DNA from 2 places in the Streptomyces sp. NPDC058579 genome. Region 1 is predicted to be linked to the other one. Evidence: predicted binding sites of a transcription regulator. Region 1 holds the regulator's gene; the other holds the start of a gene.
The links. Region 1 encodes HspR, which represses chaperone genes until heat shock. Its sites were predicted from a motif close to TTGAGNNNNNNNNNCTCAA; they were not measured.

Region 1 (9,335 bases):
GCAGGCCGCCGGCGGCGACGCCCCGCAGGGCGAGGCCAAGGCCGACGACGACGTCGTCGACGCCGAGATCGTCGACGACGAGAAGCCCGGTGACGCGAAGGGCGGCGCTGCCTGATGACGGAGGAGACCCCGGGCTTCGAGGAGAAGCCCGACGTCCCCTCCGGCGCCGACGACGCCGCCGAGACCGCCGAGACCCCCTCCGCGGAGGAGGGCTCGGCGGCCCCGGCCGGGGACGCCGCACAGACGGCCGGCCTGACGGCGCAGCTGGACCAGGTACGCAGCGCGCTCGGTGAGCGCACCGCGGACCTCCAGCGGCTCCAGGCCGAGTACCAGAACTACCGCCGGCGGGTGGAGCGTGACCGGGTCACCGTCAAGGAGATCGCGGTCGCGGGCCTCCTGACGGAGCTGCTGCCCGTGCTCGACGACATCGGCCGGGCCCGGGACCACGGCGAACTCGTGGGCGGCTTCAAGTCGGTGGCCGAGTCGCTGGAGACGGTGGCCGCCAAGCTGGGGCTGCAGCAGTTCGGCAAGGAGGGCGAGCCCTTCGACCCGACGATCCACGAGGCCCTGATGCACAGCTACGCGCCGGACGTCACGGAGACGACCTGCGTGGCGATCCTGCAGCCTGGGTACCGGATCGGCGAGCGGACCATCCGGCCCGCCCGCGTCGCGGTGGCCGAGCCCCAGCCCGGGGCGACGCCGGCCGCGAAGGAAGAGAAGCCGGCGGACGAGGAGAGCGGTGGCCCCGAAGAGGGCTAGCGCGACGAACACCGGAGCAGTCCGGAAGGAGGGACGTCGATGAGCACGAAGGACTTCGTCGAGAAGGACTACTACAAGGTTCTCGGCGTCCCCAAGGACGCCACCGACGCCGAGATCAAGAAGGCGTACCGGAAGCTCGCCCGCGAGAACCACCCGGACGCCAACAAGGGCGACACGAGCGCGGAGGCGCGCTTCAAGGAGATCTCCGAGGCGAACGACATCCTCGGTGACCCCAAGAAGCGCAAGGAGTACGACGAGGCCCGCGCCCTCTTCGGCAACGGCGGCTTCCGCGCCGGGCCCGGCGGGCAGGGCGGCTCGTTCAACTTCGACCTGGGCGACCTCTTCGGCGGCGCCCAGCGCCCCGGCGGAGCCGGCGGGGCGGGCGGGGCCGGTGGCTTCGGAGGCGGCATCGGCGACGTCCTCGGCGGCATGTTCGGCCGGGGCGCGGGCGGCGGCGCGGGCACGCGCACGCAGCCGCGCCGCGGCCAGGACATCGAGTCCGAGGTGACGCTCAGCTTCACCGAGGCCGTGGACGGCGCCACGGTGCCGCTGCGGATGTCCTCCCAGGCGCCCTGCAAGGCCTGTTCGGGCACCGGCGACAAGAACGGCACGCCCCGCGTCTGCCCGACCTGCGTCGGCACCGGCCAGGTCTCGCGCGGCAGCGGCGGCGGCTTCTCGCTCACCGACCCGTGCGTGGACTGCAAGGGCCGCGGCCTGATCGCCGAGACCCCCTGCGAGGTCTGCAAGGGCAGCGGCCGGGCCAAGTCCTCCCGCACGATGCAGGTCCGCATTCCCGCCGGGGTCTCCGACGGCCAGCGGATCCGGCTGCGCGGCAAGGGCGCTCCCGGCGAGCGCGGCGGCCCGTCCGGCGATCTGTACGTGGTCGTCCATGTCGACGCCCACCCGGTCTTCGGCCGCAGGGACGACAACCTGACCGTCACCGTGCCCGTCACCTTCGACGAGGCGGCGCTCGGCGGCGAGATCAAGGTGCCGACGCTCGGCGGCCCGGCGGTGACGCTGAAGCTGCCGGCCGGCACGCCCAACGGCCGGACGATGCGCGCCCGCGGCAAGGGCGCGCTCCGCAAGGACGGGACGCGCGGCGATCTGCTGGTGACGGTGGAGGTCGCGGTGCCCAAGGAGCTCGACGACAAGGCCCGCGAGGCCCTTGAGACCTACCGTCAGGCGACGGCGGGCGAGGACCCCAGGGCAGAGTTGTTCCAGGCCGCGAAGGGAGCTTGACCCGATGGACAGCCGACCGGGACGCAGCCGTAACCCGTACGAACTGACCGACGAGTCGCCGGTGTACGTCATCTCGGTGGCGGCCCAGCTCTCGGGCCTGCACCCGCAGACCCTGCGTCAGTACGACCGCCTCGGCCTGGTCTCGCCCGACCGCACGGCGGGCCGGGGCCGGCGCTACTCGGCCCGTGACATCGAACTGCTCCGCACGGTGCAGGCGTTGTCGCAGGACGAGGGCATCAACCTGGCCGGCATCAAGCGCATCATCGAGCTGGAGCACCAGGTGGCCGCGCTCCAGCAGCGCGTCGCCGAGCTGTCGGCGGCCGTCGACGGCGCGGCGATGGCGATGCAGCAGCGCGAGGCGCAGGTCCACGCCTCGTACCGCCGCGACCTCGTCCCGTACCAGGACGTCCAGCAGGCGAGCGCGCTCGTGGTCTGGCGCCCGAAGCGCGGCGAGTAGCCGTCCCGTAAGCCGTTTTCGTACGAAGCCCCCGCCACGGACCGTGGCGGGGGCTTCGTCGATCTGTGCGTACCTGGTCAGTGATCCTGCTCCAGAAGGCCGGACTGGGCGATGAGATAGCCGAGTTGGGCGCGGCTGCCGCTGCCGAGGGCGGAGGCGAGCTTGGCGATGTGGGCCCGGCAGGTCCGCACGTTCATGCCGAGCCGGCGGGCGATGGCCTCGTCGACGTGGCCCTCGACGAGGAGCTTGGCGATGGAGCGCTGGATGCCGCTGATGCCGTCCGTCTTGATGTCGTACGGGATCTCTGCGCGGATCGGGACGGCCAGCTGCCAGAACTGGTCGAAGACGCCGACGAGGTACGCGACGATGCCCGGGTGGCGCAGCTCCAGGGCGACCTGCCGGTCGCTGCGCGCGGGGATGAAGGCGACCTCGCGGTCCACGATGATCAGCCGGTCGATGATCTCCTCGAGCGTGCGGACCTGTACCTCGGGGCCGACGTGTTCGAGGTAGGTGAGCGTGAGCTCGGTGTGGCGGGCGGTGTGCTGGTAGAGCGTGCGCATGTTGATGCCGCGGCCCAGGAGGGGGGAGACCCGCTCCAGCGCCTCGGCCAGGGCGTGGGCGGGCCGGCCGCCGCCGGGCTGGACGGTCAGGAGTTCCATGCGGCAGTTGGCGACGACCCGGTCGAGGGTGGCGTTGATCCGGCCGATGCCCTCGAGGACGGTGATGGCGTGCGTGGAGGGCTGGTCCTGCGCGGTGATCGACATGAACGGCTCGAAAGCGTCGGACAGCGCGACCGTCTGGCGTCGGCGCTCCAGAATCTCGCGCTCGATGGGCTGGAGAAGTTGTGCCAGCGCCGAGGAAGGCGGGATAGGGCGCATCCACTGGGCGTCGTCCGGGTCCGGGTGGAGCAGCGACAGATCGAGCAGGCAGGGCGTCTCGACAGCCTCTGACCGGGGTATTCGCCCCGTGCGCAGAGCGCTGGCGTACAGCTCGGCGCCTGCCTTGCACAACTCTGCATGCGAATGGGGGTGGCCGGATTCGTCCGGTTGTTTCTGCATATGTACACCCCCAGGCTCCTGCATCTCAGGAACATGATGCATGGGTTTGGTGGTGGAAGCGCAGAGAGTAAGCCATCGTCTTAGACGCGGGGGGTTGGAGAAGACATATCTTCAAGTGAGGTTGCTCGGTGATGATGAAGAAGCTCATACGCGCGGTGGCCGGAGTCGCCTTCATCGCGGCCGCCACAGTGGGAGCGCTGGGGGCGGTACAGGACCCCGGTTGGCACTCGGAACCGGCGGGCACGCAGGTCGCCGCGGTTGCCGACCCGGGCTGGTCGTCGGCTCCGGCCGGCGTGAACGACCCCGGCTGGTCCCTCGTCGGCGCATGAACGTTCCCGACGACTCTCGTTTCCGCCGTGAGATGGCGGCTGCCTACCGTTCCGGGTGGCATTTCATCGACCTCGTCACCGCCGTGCCGCACGGTGGCGATTCGTTGATGGTCACCCTCTTCGGAGAGCCGATCATCATCAGGCGCGGGGACGACGAGGACATCCGAGCCTACCGATGCCTCCGGAAACCCCGTGGCGCCCCACAGCCCGTCCGGTGTGCCATTCGTTACGGCATGATTTTCGTCAACCTCGACCAGCGTGACCACCAGTTGGTCGAGTCCGAGACCATCACCGCCACCCCCCGCAGTGCCTGAGCGGTTCCCCCGTCGTTCAAGATCGCTCAGGTACTTCCCCCACACAGCGGCGCCATCGCGGACCTGAAACGCGATGGCGCCGCTGTGCTGTGCCCGTGCGGGCGCCGGCAGCGGGGCCCGTAAGTCCGCCGTCACGCGCTACGCCCGGCCCATGGCCCGCGTCAGCGCGATCTCGATGACCACCCGGTCCGGGTTCGGCGCCGGGACGCGGCCGTAGCGGCTCGCGTAGCGGTCCACCGCGTCCGCGACGACGTCCGGCTCCGTACGGATGCGGGCCACGCCCTCCAGCGTCGCCCAGCGGCCCTTGTCCACCTGGCAGACCGCCACCCGCGCGCCGTCCGCGCCCGCCGCCAGGACGTTGGCGACCTTGTGGCTGTGCTTGTTGGTGATGACCCGGGCGATGCCGTTCTCGCCGCCCTCGGGGTCGTACGTCACGCCCACCGCGACCACGTGCGGGGTGCCGTCCGCGCGCGGGGTCGTCAGGGTGCACATGTGGTACTCGCGCCAGAAGCTGAGATACGAGTCGTCCGGGTTCCGCGGGTCAGTCGCCATGCCCGGAACCTACCCGGGGCAGAGCCATGTGCGACACCTTGAGCGGAATGGACTCAACTTTGTGTACGCTGGACCAGTCATAGGAGCCTTAGGAGTCCTGAGGGACCTGTACAGCGGACGCCGAGGAGGAGACAGCGCACGTGGACGCCGAACTGACCAACAGGAGCCGGGAGGCGCTCAACGCGGCCACCAGCCGCGCCGTGTCCGGCGGGCACGCCGACCTCACCCCTGCCCATCTTCTGCTCGCGCTCCTCGCGGGTCAGGACAACGAGAACATCACCGATCTGCTCGCCGCCGTCGAGGCCGACCAGGCCGCTGTACGGTCCGGAGCGGAGCGGCTGCTGGCCGCCCTGCCCAGCGTGACCGGATCCACGGTCGCGCCGCCGCAGCCCAACCGTGAGCTGCTCGCCGTCATCGCCGATGCGGCGAAGCGGGCCAAGGAGCTCGGGGACGACTACATCTCCACCGAGCACCTGCTCATCGGGATCGCGGCGAAGGGCGGACAGGCCGGCGAGGTACTGGCCCAGCAGGGGGCCGGTACGAAAAGGCTGCTCGACGCGTTCGAGAAGAGCAGGGGAGGGCGCCGGGTGACCACACCCGACCCGGAGGGTCAGTACAAGGCGCTGGAGAAGTTCGGTACGGACTTCACGGCGGCCGCGCGCGAGGGCAAGCTCGACCCGGTCATCGGGCGCGACCAGGAGATCCGGCGGGTCGTCCAGGTCCTCTCCCGCCGCACCAAGAACAACCCGGTCCTCATCGGTGAGCCCGGCGTCGGCAAGACCGCCGTCGTCGAGGGCCTCGCCCAGCGGATCGTGAAGGGCGACGTCCCCGAGTCGCTCCGGAACAAGCGCCTGGTCTCGCTCGACCTGGGCGCGATGGTCGCGGGCGCCAAGTACCGCGGCGAGTTCGAGGAGCGGCTCAAGACCGTCCTCTCCGAGATCAAGGCCAGCGACGGCCAGATCATCACCTTCATCGACGAGCTGCACACCGTCGTCGGCGCGGGCGCCGGCGGCGACTCCGCCATGGACGCCGGCAACATGCTGAAGCCGATGCTGGCCCGCGGCGAGCTGCGCATGGTCGGCGCGACGACCCTGGACGAGTACCGCGAGCGGATCGAGAAGGACCCCGCCCTGGAGCGCCGCTTCCAGCAGGTCCTGGTCGCCGAACCGAGCGTCGAGGACACCATCGCGATCCTGCGCGGACTCAAGGGCCGGTACGAGGCCCACCACAAGGTCCAGATCGCCGACTCCGCGCTCGTGGCCGCCGCGACACTCTCCGACCGGTACATCACCTCCCGCTTCCTCCCCGACAAGGCCATCGACCTCGTCGACGAGGCCGCCTCCCGGCTCCGCATGGAGATCGACTCCTCGCCCCTGGAGATCGACGAGCTCCAGCGCTCCGTGGACCGGCTGCGCATGGAGGAGCTGGCCCTCAAGAACGAGACGGACGCGGCGAGCCTCCAGCGCCTGGAGAAGCTCCGCCGCGACCTCGCCGACCGCGAGGAGGAGCTGCGCGGCCTCACCGCCCGCTGGGAGAAGGAGAAGCAGTCCCTCAACCGGGTCGGCGAGCTCAAGGAGCGGCTGGACGAGCTGCGCGGCCGCGCCGAGCGGGCGCAGCGCGACGGCGACTTCGACACCGCCTCCCAGCTGCTCTACGGCGAGATCCCGGCCCTGGAGCGGGAGCTGGAGGAGGCGACCGAGGCCGAGCAGGAGGTCTCCAAGGACACGATGGTCAAGGAGGAGGTCGGCCCCGACGACATCGCGGACGTGGTCGGGGCCTGGACCGGCATCCCCGCCGGACGGCTCCTGGAGGGCGAGACGCAGAAGCTGCTGCGCATGGAGGACGAGCTCGGCAGGCGGCTGATCGGCCAGTCCGAGGCCGTACGGGCCGTCTCCGACGCCGTGCGCCGCACCCGCGCCGGGATCGCCGACCCCGACCGCCCCACCGGCTCCTTCCTCTTCCTCGGCCCCACCGGTGTCGGCAAGACGGAGCTGGCGAAGGCGCTCGCGGACTTCCTCTTCGACGACGAGCGGGCCATGGTCCGCATCGACATGTCGGAGTACAGCGAGAAGCACTCCGTCGCCCGGCTCGTCGGCGCGCCCCCCGGCTACGTCGGCTACGAGGAGGGCGGCCAGCTCACCGAGGCGGTCCGCCGGCGCCCGTACAGCGTGGTGCTGCTGGACGAGGTGGAGAAGGCGCACCCGGAGGTCTTCGACATCCTGCTCCAGGTCCTCGACGACGGCCGGCTCACCGACGGGCAGGGCCGGACGGTGGACTTCCGCAACACCATCCTGATCCTGACCTCCAACCTGGGCAGCCAGTACCTGGTCGACCCCCTGATCGGCGAGGACGAGAAGAAGCAGCGGGTCCTGGAGGTGGTCAGGTCCTCCTTCAAGCCGGAGTTCCTCAACCGCCTCGACGACCTGGTGGTCTTCTCCGCCCTCGACAAGACCGAGCTGGGCCGGATCGCGCAGCTCCAGATCGACCGGCTCGCCAAGCGCCTCGCGGACCGCCGCCTCACCCTGGAGGTCACCCCCGAGGCCGTGGCCTGGCTCGCCGACGAGGGCATGGACCCGGCGTACGGCGCCCGCCCGCTGCGCCGGCTCATCCAGACCGCGATCGGCGACCGGCTCGCCAAGGAGATCCTCGCGGGCGAGGTCCGAGACGGCGACACGGTCCGCGTGGACCGCTTCGAGGACGGGCTGATCGTGGGCGCGGCGCAGTAGGCGGGCGCGGTCAGGTGTCGAAGGCATTGAGGCGTACGAGGGCGGTGTCACCGTCCTCGTACGCCACGGCCACGTCCACGAACAGGGCGTCGTCGAAGGACGCCCGCGAGCAGGCGGCGAAGCCGTGCTCGCAGGTCAGGGCCTTCGTCCGGTCCGGATAGACCGCCGCGATCCACGGCTCGTACGCGGCGCGCTCCATCCGGAACTCGACCGTGACGCTCGTGTCCTGCCAGTGGGCCGCCGTGCACACCGGTTCCTGGGCGCCCGCCGGCAGCGAGCCGCGGGCGAACTCCATCGCCTCCACGCAGTCGACGGGCTTCGCCTCGCCCATCTCGTCCCAGGCCATCGCGCCCCACACCAGCAGGGCGATCGGCGCCCCGCACAGTACGGTCATGAGCGCGGAGACCCAGACCCACGTCCACGCGCGCGGCCGCACCGGCGGCACTTTCTTCCCCGTGTTCTTTATCGCGTTCTCCCCCATGGGCCCCGAGTTTGTCAGCCCGCAGCGGATCGCGGCAGGTGGGGCTTGCGCCGTACCGCCCGGCATGGGGGAGGATGGCGGCAACCGTACGAAGGGATATTCACGGTGAGCATCGACCCGTCCTCGATTCCGAATTTCGGGGGCCAGCCCCAGCCTCAGGCCGCAGGACCGGCGGGCCCCGTCGTCCCCGACCAGGACCTGGTCAAGCAGCTCCTCGAGCAGATGGAGCTGAAGTACGTCGTCGACGACGAGGGTGACCTCGCGGCGCCGTGGGAGGAATTCCGCACGTACTTCATGTTCCGCGGCGAGGAGGACCAGCGTGTCTTCTCGGTGCGGACCTTCTACGACCGCCCGCACTCGGCGGACGACCGCGCCCGGATCCTCGACGCGATCGACGACTGGAACCGCCGCACGCTGTGGCCGAAGGTCTACACGCACCTGCACGAGGAGGAGGACGGCTCCGCCACCCTCCGCCTCATCGGCGAGGCCCAGATGCTGATCGGCACCGGCGTCGCCCTGGAGCACTTCGTGTCGTCGACCGTCAGCTGGGTCCGCGCCTCGATCGAGTTCGACAAGTGGCTCGTGGAGCAGTTCGGCCTGGAGTCCCCGGAGGACAAGTCCTCCGAGGGCGACGAGGCCTGAGCCCTCAGGGCACGCGGGGCGCCCTCACAGGGCCATCCGCGCGAGCGTCAGGGCGTACGCCCCGAAGCTGAACGAGAGCCCGGCCAGGGCCGCGATCACCACGATCGCGGCCCTCGGCCGGGCTTTCGTCAGTGCCTGGGCCAGCGGGAAGAGCAGCGGGAACGCGGGCAGCAGGAAGCGCGGCTTGGACTCGAAGAAGCCGGAGCCGCCGACGGTGATGAGCACCAGGACGCCCGCGTAGACCAGGACCGGCAGCGGCGGCCGCTCCACCAGGGCGAGCAGCGCGAAGAGCAGCACCCCGGCGCCCGTGAACAGCAGCGCCGTCGCGAAACCGAACTGCGTCGGCCCGCTCAGCATGTCCCGGACGAAGACCAGCGCGCCCTTCCCGAGGTCGAAGCGGGAGGTCCAGCCGTCCTGGACGGCGAAGTAGCCGCCGAGCAGATCGCCGCGCCGCGCGCCCACCCAGAGCAGGTACGAGAGCCAGCCGAGCGGCGCGAGCGCGGCTCCCGCCCACAGCCGGGGGATGCCCCCGCGCCGGTACAGCGCGTACGCCGCCGCCACCAGGACCGCAGCCGCGACGGCGATCCCGTTGGGGCGGGAGAGCCCGGCCAGGGCGGCCAGGGCGCCGGCCCAGAGCCAGCGGTGGGTGAGGAGCGCGTACAGCGACCAGGCGGCCAGGGCCGTCATCAGCGGCTCGGTGTACGCCATCGACAGCACGATCGAGTGCGGCAGCAGGCCCCAGAGCAGGACGAGCAGGACGGCGGTGCGGCGGTCGTAC
Region 2 (9,335 bases), on a different contig from region 1:
GCTGACGCGGGTCCGCGCGCTGGAGGAGTCGGGTACCGCCGTGCACCGCTGGAAGGCGCACGACGACGCGACGGCGGCGTACGCGGTTCTCTGACGGCTCGCTCGGGGGCTCACTCAAGGGCTCCCTCGCGGGCTCGCTCAAGGGCCTGCTCAAGGGTTCCCTCGGGGGCCGCCTCGGCTGCGCCCTCGGGGGCTCCCCTCAGCTCTCCGCCCGTGCGTTCAGCTGGTGAAGCAGCCGGGCCAGTTCGGCGACCTCGGCGCGGTCCCAGTCGGCGAGCTTGCGGACGTACCGCCCGCGCCGTGCGTCCCGTACCCGGCGGAAGCGGCGCCGCCCCTCCTCCGTGAGCCGGACGAGCGAGGCGCGCCCGTCGGCCGGGTCGGGGTCGCGGGCGACGAGCCCGAGGTCCTCAAGGACGCGCAGCTGACGGCTCATGGTCGCCTTGCCGACGCCGAAGTAGCCGGCGAGTTCGGTGGCGCGCTGCGGGCCGGTGTCGTCGAGCCGTACGAAGAGTCCGTACGCGGAGGACTCCAGCTCCGGGTGGACCTCGCGGGCCATCTCGCCGGACTGGGCGCGGGCGCGGCGCAGAAAGACCGCCAATTCCCTTTCCAGGGCCAGGAATTCCTGGTCCACACCACTCCCCCCGGTCGCCCCGCCGGTCGGTTCGGCTTCACTCCCCGTACCGCTTCCGTGCACGTCAGCACCCCTCGCGCGCTTTCCGGTCGCTGAAAGTTTCTTTCAACCGCGGCCATCGCCGCAGCTCTCTCATTATTTCGCAGGAGTAGACCAACGGCGGCACCCGGGGCCTCTTCCGTCAGGCGGGTCTACGTGCGTAGCGTCGTTGGTGACATGTCCATTCCAGGACTGTCCGACTCGCTCCCCCCACCGAGCCTTTCGGAGGCACGCAATGCCCGTGCACAGATCCGGAAAGACCCTCGCCGGCGCCGCGTTCGCGGCCCTGGCCCTGCTCCTGCCCCTCACCCTCTCGGGCCCGGCGAACGCCGCCGCCGGAGCCGACGCCGAGGCCGTTCCCCCACGCGGCTCCGCCCACATGGGCATGGGCGTCCTCGCGCACGACGGCTCGGCCGGCACGCCGGGCTCGCCGCGTGCCGCCCAGACGGAGGGCGTGGACGTCTCCAGCCACCAGGGGAACGTGGCCTGGTCGACCCTGTGGAACAGCGGGGTGAAGTGGGCCTACGTCAAGGCGACGGAGGGCACCTACTACAAGAACCCCTACTTCGCGCAGCAGTACAACGGCTCCTACAACGTGGGCATGATCCGCGGCGCGTACCACTTCGCGACCCCGGACACGACGACGGGCGCGGCCCAGGCCGACTACTTCGTGAACAACGGCGGCGGCTGGTCCAAGGACGGCAGGACGCTGCCGGGCGCGCTCGACATCGAGTGGAACCCGTACGGGGCGACCTGCTACGGCAAGTCGCAGTCGGCGATGGTCGCGTGGATCCGCGACTTCCTCAACCGGTACAAGGCGCGGACGGGCCGTGACGCGGTGATCTACACGGCGACGAGCTGGTGGACGCAGTGCACCGGCAACTACGCGGGCTTCGGCTCGACCAACCCGCTCTGGGTCGCGCGGTACGCGGCGGCGGTGGGCGAACTCCCGGCGGGCTGGGGGTACTACACGATGTGGCAGTACACCTCGACGGGCCCGACGGTCGGCGACCACAACCGCTTCAACGGGGACCTCTCGCGGGTGCAGGCACTGGCCAACGGCTGAGCGGGACACGTCGAGGCCCTGCCGGCACACCCCGGCCTGTCGGCACATCCCGGCCTTTCCGACACACGGCGGTCTTCCGGGCGCGCGGCGGCGCGCGCGGAAGGCCGCTTCCGTCTTTCTCGCGCCACCCCCTTGCCCATTGGTATGGACCAATGCGAACCTCGGGTTGGTGCGTACGGCCCCTCCCCAACTCCCGTACGTGATCCGCTCGTTGTTCGTCCCGTCCTCCCGTCCTCCCGTCTCCCCCACGCACGAGAGAGAGCCCCCGCATGCCGTCGATCCGCCGCACCGCCGCCGCAGCCGCCACCCTGTCCGCCGCCGCCCTGATCCCGCTGACCCCGTCCACCGCCGCCGCGCACGGCGCGGTCTTCAACCCGGTGAGCCGGGTCGCGGCCTGTTACGCGGAGGGCCCGGAGACGCCGAAGTCGCAGGTGTGCAAGGACCTGGTCGCCGACTCCGGCACCCAGCCGCTCTACGACTGGAACGAGGTCAACATCGCCAACGCCGACGGGCAGCACCAGGTGGTGATCCCGGACGGCAAGCTCTGCTCGGCCAACCGCGAGAAGTACCGCGCGCTCGACTGGGCCCGGACGGACTGGCCGTCGACGGCCGTGTCCGCGGGGTCCTTCAACTTCAAGGTCCGGGTGACCGCGCCCCACCAGGGCACGATGACGGTCTACATCACCAAGCCGGGCTTCGACCCGACCAAGCCGCTGAAGTGGTCGGACCTGGACGCGACCCCGGTGGCGACCTACCCCACGGCGCGGACCGCGACGGACGGCTACTACAACTTCACCGGCACCCTGCCCGCCCGCACGGGCCGCCACATCGTCTACAAGGTCTGGCAGCGCAGCGACAGCCCGGAGGCGTTCTACAGCTGCTCGGACGTCACCTTCGGCGGTACGGCGGCGGCGGCCTCCGCCCCGAGCGAGGCGAAGATCGCCGCGGGCGCGGACCGGTCCACGGTGAGCCACGCAGGCCACGGCGGCGACGAGCACGCCCCGGCGCTCTCCTCCGACGCGGCCCGGACCAGCCCCTCCCCGCTCCCCCTCGCACTCGGAGGCGCGGCCGCCCTGACGGCGTTCGCCGCGGGCAGCCTGCTCCTGACGCGCCGCCGGAACGCGTCGTAAGGGCGTGAACGCCTAGGCGCTGCGCCCCGTGGTCGAGCCGAAGCCGAGCCAGGTGTGGCGGTTGCCCCACCAGCACCAGCCGACCTTCGGGGCGTCGCGCCGCTCGCGGCCGTCGCGCCCGGTGCCGTTGCTGATCCAGATGGCGGGCGTACGGGCGTCCCAGGTGCCGTTCGCCTTGCGCAGCCGGGAGCCGATGGTCATGAAGCAGCGGTTGCGCTCCAGAGCCGCCGGCTCCTGGAGCACCCAGTGGATGCCCTCGGTGAGCAGCAGCGGGGTGCGCTCCTCCTTGGCGAGCGCGGGGAGCGCCTCCTCCGGGCTCCAGTTGGACATGTGGTCGCCGCGGTCGATCCCGGCGACCAGGTAGAGCGGCGCGTCGGGCACCTCGATCCCGTTGGGCGCGAAGTCGTCGACGTCGGGCATGTCGACCACGACGAACCCGGCCTTGCCCTCCCGCCGCAACAACGGCGCGAGCACGGAGGCGGGCGCCCGCCCGGGGTGCACGGCGAGCAACACGTCACCACGCTCACCTCCGGCCTCCCGCACGAACTCACGCACCTCGTCGGCGGCTATCCCCGCGACTTCATGCACCCCGAGCTCGACGAGACGCTCCGCCTGGTCGGCGAGAGAAGGCAGTGGGGGCATGGCCGGTTCTCCTTGCTTCACGGTGTTCGGGGGAGCGGGTGGTTCGAAGGGGGCTGCGGCGCGGTCGGTCTTCGGCACGAAGCGGCTGAGCCGGCGGACGGTCGGCTGCGTCATGCGCCCGCAGAGGGTGTCCACCCGCAGGGACGCCTCGTCGAGCCGCGGCTCCGACGCCCGGAGCCGATCCAGGTGGGCGCGGAACGCCGCTTCGTCCTCGGTCTCGAAGACCAACTCCCAGCTGCCCGATCCGGGCGCGAACCGCTCGGCGGTCCGCCGCGCCTCTTCCTGCCGCCGACGGTTCGACTTCCGCTTCCCCACGATCCGCCTTCCCCCTTCGTCCATGATCAGGATAGGGAAGCCGACTCCCGGACGGCTGCCCCGGCTCAGAGCGGGCTGATCTCGTCGGCGTGGGCGGCGGTGATCTCTCCCAGGTAGTTCTCCTGGGCGACCAGGTCGGGGTCCTCGACCTGGACGTCTCCGGTGAAGGAGTTGCCGCCGACGAAGAGGGCGTTGCCCCTGATGATGATCCTCCTCGCCGTGAACGCGTTGCCGTGGTAGACGCCTCCGGTGAGGTCGATCGTTCCCCGGACGCGGAACGTGTCGCCGACGTACAGGTTGTCGTGTTCGGGGTCGGCGGGCCCCGCGCCCGTGCCACCGCCCCGGAAACGTCCCCCGTTGAAGATGTTCCCCAGGAACATGTTGGCGTTCTCGACGCGGAAGTCCCCGTCGAAGGTCAGCGTCGTCGACTGCGCCCACGGCGCCGGGGAGTTCGCTCCGCTCCCCTCGCTCTCGTCGTCGGACCGGTCGCTGTCGTTGGCGAGGTTGAAGGTGCTCCCGACGAACATGTTCCCGCCGTCCACGGTGAAGTTCCTGGTCGCCGTCGCTGGCCCGGGCGAGCTCCGGGGTCAGCCGCCCACCGGGACTCAAGGCCTCCGCTTCCCTGGCCGCTGGCGCGGCACGCCGAGGAAGCTCCTGTTCGCCGTCCGACCCGGTCCGTCGGCGCTTCCTGTCGGCGACCACTGCGTCTCCCTCTCGCTCGCGTACGGGCATGGTGCGAGCCCGCCCAGCCGCGTTCAAGGGCGACGAGGGCACCCCGTCATGAACCCGGGCTGCCCGAACGTACGCAACTAGCGGAACGGGGCGCCCCGCTGAAGGGACGCCCCGCTCCACAACACGACCTACCGGCTCACGCCACCGCGCTCACCGTCACCGCCGCCGGGGACAGCGCGATCTCCAGGACCTGGCGGACGTCCGTCACCGGGTGGACCTCCAGCTTCTCCAGGATCTCGGCCGGGACGTCGTCCAGGTCCGCCTCGTTCCGCTTCGGGATCACGACCGTCGTGATGCCCGCCCGGTGCGCCGCCAGCAGCTTCTGCTTCAGGCCGCCGATCGGCAGGACGCGCCCGGTCAGCGACACCTCACCGGTCATCGCCACGTCCGTCCGGACCAGCCGGCCGGAGAGCAGCGAGGCGAGCGCCGTCGTCATCGTGATGCCCGCGCTCGGACCGTCCTTCGGGACCGCGCCCGCCGGGAAGTGGATGTGCACGCCCCGGTCCTTCAGCCCGCCCACGGACAGCTCCAGCTCCGCGCCGTGCGACCGCAGGAAGGAGAGCGCGATCTGCGCCGACTCCTTCATCACGTCGCCCAGCTGACCCGTCAGGGTCAGCCCCGCCGCGCCCGTCTCCGGGTCGGCGAGCGACGCCTCGACGAAGAGGACGTCACCGCCCGCGCCCGTGACCGCGAGTCCGGTCGCCACGCCCGGTACGGACGTACGGCGCTCGGCCGGGTCCTGCGCGGACTCCGGGATGTGGTGCGGCCGCCCGATGAGACCGCGCAGATCGTCCACGCCGACCGTGAACGGCAGCTCCCGGTCGCCCAGTTCGTGCTGCGCCGCGACCTTCCGCAGCAGCCGCGCGACGGACCGCTCCAGGTTCCGTACGCCCGCCTCGCGGGTGTACTCGCCCGCCAGCTTCCGCAGCGACGCGTCCTCGAGGACCACCTCGCCGGGCTCCAGGCCCGCCCGCTCCAGCTGCCTGGGCAGCAGGTGGTCGCGGGCGATGACGACCTTCTCGTCCTCCGTGTACCCGTCGAGCCTGACCAGCTCCATCCGGTCGAGCAGCGCCTCGGGGATGGCCTCCAGGACGTTCGCCGTCGCCAGGAACACGACGTCGGAGAGGTCGAGTTCGACCTCCAGGTAGTGGTCGCGGAAGGTGTGGTTCTGCGCCGGGTCGAGGACCTCCAGGAGCGCGGCCGCCGGGTCGCCCCGGTAGTCCGAGCCGACCTTGTCGATCTCGTCGAGCAGGACCACCGGGTTCATCGACCCGGCCTCCTTGATCGCCCGTACGATCCGGCCCGGCAGCGCGCCGACGTACGTACGCCGGTGGCCGCGGATCTCCGCCTCGTCCCGTACGCCGCCGAGCGCGACCCGGACGAACTTCCGCCCCATCGCGTGCGCGACGGACTCGCCCAGCGAGGTCTTGCCGACACCGGGCGGGCCGACCAGGGCCAGGACCGCGCCGCCGCGCCGGCCGCCGACCACGCCGAGACCCCGCTCGGCGCGCCGCTTGCGCACCGCCAGGTACTCGGTGATCCGCTCCTTCACGTCCTCAAGGCCCGCGTGCTCGGCGTCCAGGATCGCCTTGGCGCCCTGGATGTCGTACTGGTCCTCGGTCCTTTCGTTCCACGGCAGTTCGAGGACCGTGTCGAGCCAGGTCCGGATCCAGGAGCCCTCGGGGGACTGGTCGCTGGACCGCTCCAGCTTCTCGACCTCCTTGAGGGCCGCCTCGCGGACGTTCTCGGGCAGGTCTGCGGCCTCGACACGGGTCCGGTAGTCGTCGGACTCGTCGCCCTCCGTCTCGCCGTTGAGGTCGCGCAGCTCCTTGCGTACGGCGTCCAGCTGGCGCCGCAGCAGGAACTCGCGCTGCTGCTTGTCGACGCCCTCCTGGACGTCCTTGGCGATGGACTCGGCCACGTCCTGCTCGGCGAGGTGCTCGCGGAGCTGGGCGGTGGCGAGCTTGAGGCGGGCGACCGGGTCGGCGGTCTCCAGGAGTTCGACCTTCTGCTCGACGGTGAGGAAGGGCGAGTAGCCGGAGTTGTCGGCGAGCGCGGAGACGCCGTCGATCTGCTGGACGCGGTCCACGACCTGCCAGGCGCCGCGCTTGCGCAGCCAGCTGGTGGCGAGCGCCTTGTACTCCTTGACCAGTTCGGTCACGGAGCCGGGCAGCGGGTCGGGCACGGTCTCCTCGACGACGCTGCCCTCGACCCAGAGGGCGGCGCCGGGTCCTGTCGTACCCGCGCCGATCTTCACGCGGCCCAGGGCGCGGATGAGGGCGCCGGGGTCGCCGTCGGACAGCCGTCCGACCTGCTCGACGGTGCCGAGCACACCGGTCCCGGCGTACGTGCCGTCGACCCGGGGCACGAGGAGCACCTTGGGCTTCCCGGTGCCGCTTCCGGACCGGGCGGCGGCCTGGGCGGCCTCGACCGCGGCGCGTACGTCGGTGTCGGACAGGTCCAGCGGCACCACCATTCCGGGCAGCACGACCTCGTCGTCGAGCGGCAGCACAGGCAGAGTGAGCGGTGAGGACGTCGAAGCCATGATCTCCCCTTCGGCAGTCAAGTTGAGCTATGTGGACTCAATGCACGGGCACCCGGGGATGTTCCCCGGGGGCCGTTCGCTCTGAGCGATCACTCTGGTGCGGGGCGGAGTGGCGACGGTGTAATGCCTCTATGGACACTGCGGCTATTACCTCTGCCTGGGTGGCGGGCTGGACCGTCTCGCGGGGCACTGCGCCCGCCGTCGTCGAGCCCTGGGGCTGGCGGATCGACGTCGGCCTGCCGACGCACGTCTTCCGGCACGTCCTGCCGGCGCCGGACGCGGTGTCCGTGGGGAAGCTCTGCCAGGAGATCACCGTGCCGGGCGCGTGGCTGAAGATCATGGCCGGTCCCGAGGAGTCGGCCGAGTGGATCACCCCGGGGTGGACCGTCCCGGACGACCCCGGCTACATGATGAGCAAGACCCTGGACCCGGGGGCCCGCCCGCCGGCGCCGGAGGGGTACGCGCGGACGACGGAGACCCGGGACGGGGTGATCCGGGTCCGGATCGTGGCCCCGGACGGCACGCTCGCCGCGCGCGGCCAAATGGCCCCGACAGGGGTGACCGCCGTCGCCGACCAGATCGAGACCCACCCCGACCACCGCCGACGCGGCCTCGGCGCGAACGTGATGCGCACCCTGGAGGCGGCGGCCGCCCAGACGGGCGCGACCACGGGCATCCTCGCGGCCACCCGCGACGGCCTGGCCCTCTACGACAGCCTGGACTGGCGCTACGAGTGCCCGCTGACGGGGATCGTGCGGGAGGCGTAGGGCGCGAGGGTGCGGGAGCGTGCGCCCCCGGTGTGCGCCGGTGCTCCCCCGGCGGGCGGCGAAAAGATGGGCGGAATTGCAACCTCCGTACCCTTCCCCCGCGTTCAGAGGTCGTGACGACGAGCTTTCCCGGGTGCGGGCAGTGCACCGAAGACGGAACCGGGACCGGAGCCGAAACCGGGCCCGGGGCCGAGGCCTGGTCCGGGACCGGGTCCGGGGCGGGGAGCGGGGCCGAAGCCGGGTCCGGGACCGGGTCCGGGGCGGGGAGCGGGGCCGAAGCCGGGACCGGAGCCGAGAGCGGGTCCGGGGCCGACGGCGGGCCGTCGGACGGCGGTCCGGACAGCGGCGGCGCGTCCGCCGGTAGTCCGTCCGGCGGCGGCCCGTACAGCGGCCGCCCCTCCCGCGGTGGTGGTCCGTCCCGCGGCGGCACGTCCGGCGGCCGCCCCTCCGGCAACGGTCCGTCCGGCGAGGACGACGCGTGCGACGGGCGTCTCGTGCACGCCGTCGCCGGTGGCGACAAGGACGCGCTGTCCCGGCTGTTCGCCCGGCACGCGGGCCCCCTCTTCGCCCACCTCCTCAACCGCGGCTTCCCCGCCCAGACCGTCGAGGACGCCGTCCAAGAGACCTTCCTGACGGTGTGGAAGAGCGCCTCCGGCTTCCACGAGGGCAGCGTCCCTGCCTGGCTGCGGCGGATAGCGCACTGCCGCGCCGTCGATCTCGAACGGGCCGCCGGACGGCAGCGGGCCCTCGCCGACCGGGCCCGCGAGCACACCCCCTCCTCCGCAGGCACCGCTCCCTCCGCCGAGGACTGCCTGCTCGCCTCCTCGCCCCGCTACGCGGCCATAGCCTTCGCGCTCGCCGGGCTCCCCGCCCCGCAGCGCGAGGTCATCGAGCTGCGCTACCTCCAGCACTACAGCGTCCGCGAGACCGCCGAGCGCCTCGCCGTCCCCGAGGGCACGGTCAAGGCCCGCGCCGCCCGGGGCTGCGCCCGGCTGCGCGAGTGGATCGTGGCCCAGGACGCGGCGGAGGCCGCGGACGGCGTACCGCGCGCGACCGGCGGAGGAGGTGCCCATGACCGCGACCGGGTCCCCCGCCCCCGCCCGTAACCCCCACTCCCCCACAGCCGCCCCCACCTCCAGCTCCGAAAGCAGCCCTCGCATGGTCGAGCTCTCTCCCCCCACGACAGCCACGACAGCCACGACGCCCGAGCACCCCGTGACGTCCGCGCCTCCGACGCCTCCCGCGCCGCCCGCCCCCACCCGGCACCTCCCGGCGCACTGGGTGGACGCGTACGCCCGCGGGGAGCTCTCCCCCGAGCTCCTCGGCCACGCCGAGGCCCATCTCGAGCGGTGCCGGGCGTGCGTCGACGCCGTCGACCTGGCGGTACGCGGCGGGCCGCACGGCCCCCGCCTGGACGCCCTGCACGCGGCCCTGGTCAACCGGATCGGGTGAGGGCATGCTCGGGACC

Region 2: lon (endopeptidase La) is a predicted target of HspR. The motif match lies at 7,123-7,141, and genes of this name have one in related genera.

What each region holds. Positions count from the first base shown of each region.
Region 1 covers NZ_JBHXPI010000001.1:204,670-214,004, reverse strand. Annotated here, with positions in the region: gene dnaK (molecular chaperone DnaK) at 1-115, shown strand, start outside; gene grpE (nucleotide exchange factor GrpE) at 115-759, shown strand; gene dnaJ (molecular chaperone DnaJ) at 799-1,998, shown strand; gene ACFWRO_RS01010 (heat shock protein transcriptional repressor HspR) at 2,003-2,455, shown strand; gene ACFWRO_RS01005 (helix-turn-helix transcriptional regulator) at 2,533-3,513, opposite strand; gene ACFWRO_RS01000 (hypothetical protein) at 3,645-3,842, shown strand; gene ACFWRO_RS00995 ((2Fe-2S)-binding protein) at 3,839-4,156, shown strand; gene ACFWRO_RS00990 (pyridoxamine 5'-phosphate oxidase family protein) at 4,295-4,708, opposite strand; gene clpB (ATP-dependent chaperone ClpB) at 4,849-7,434, shown strand; gene ACFWRO_RS00980 (hypothetical protein) at 7,445-7,828, opposite strand; gene ACFWRO_RS00975 (hypothetical protein) at 7,827-8,024, shown strand; gene ACFWRO_RS00970 (YbjN domain-containing protein) at 8,021-8,557, shown strand; gene ACFWRO_RS00965 (glycosyltransferase family 39 protein) at 8,582-9,335, opposite strand, start outside.
Region 2 covers NZ_JBHXPI010000007.1:241,839-251,173, forward strand. Annotated here, with positions in the region: gene ACFWRO_RS12800 (hypothetical protein) at 1-94, shown strand, start outside; gene ACFWRO_RS12805 (MarR family transcriptional regulator) at 200-694, opposite strand; gene ACFWRO_RS12810 (lysozyme) at 906-1,736, shown strand; gene ACFWRO_RS12815 (lytic polysaccharide monooxygenase) at 2,006-2,866, shown strand; gene ACFWRO_RS12820 (DUF5701 family protein) at 2,879-3,508, opposite strand; gene ACFWRO_RS12825 (hypothetical protein) at 3,889-4,365, opposite strand; gene lon (endopeptidase La) at 4,692-7,100, opposite strand; gene ACFWRO_RS12835 (GNAT family N-acetyltransferase) at 7,232-7,867, shown strand; gene ACFWRO_RS12840 (RNA polymerase sigma factor) at 8,362-8,973, shown strand; gene ACFWRO_RS12845 (zf-HC2 domain-containing protein) at 8,939-9,319, shown strand.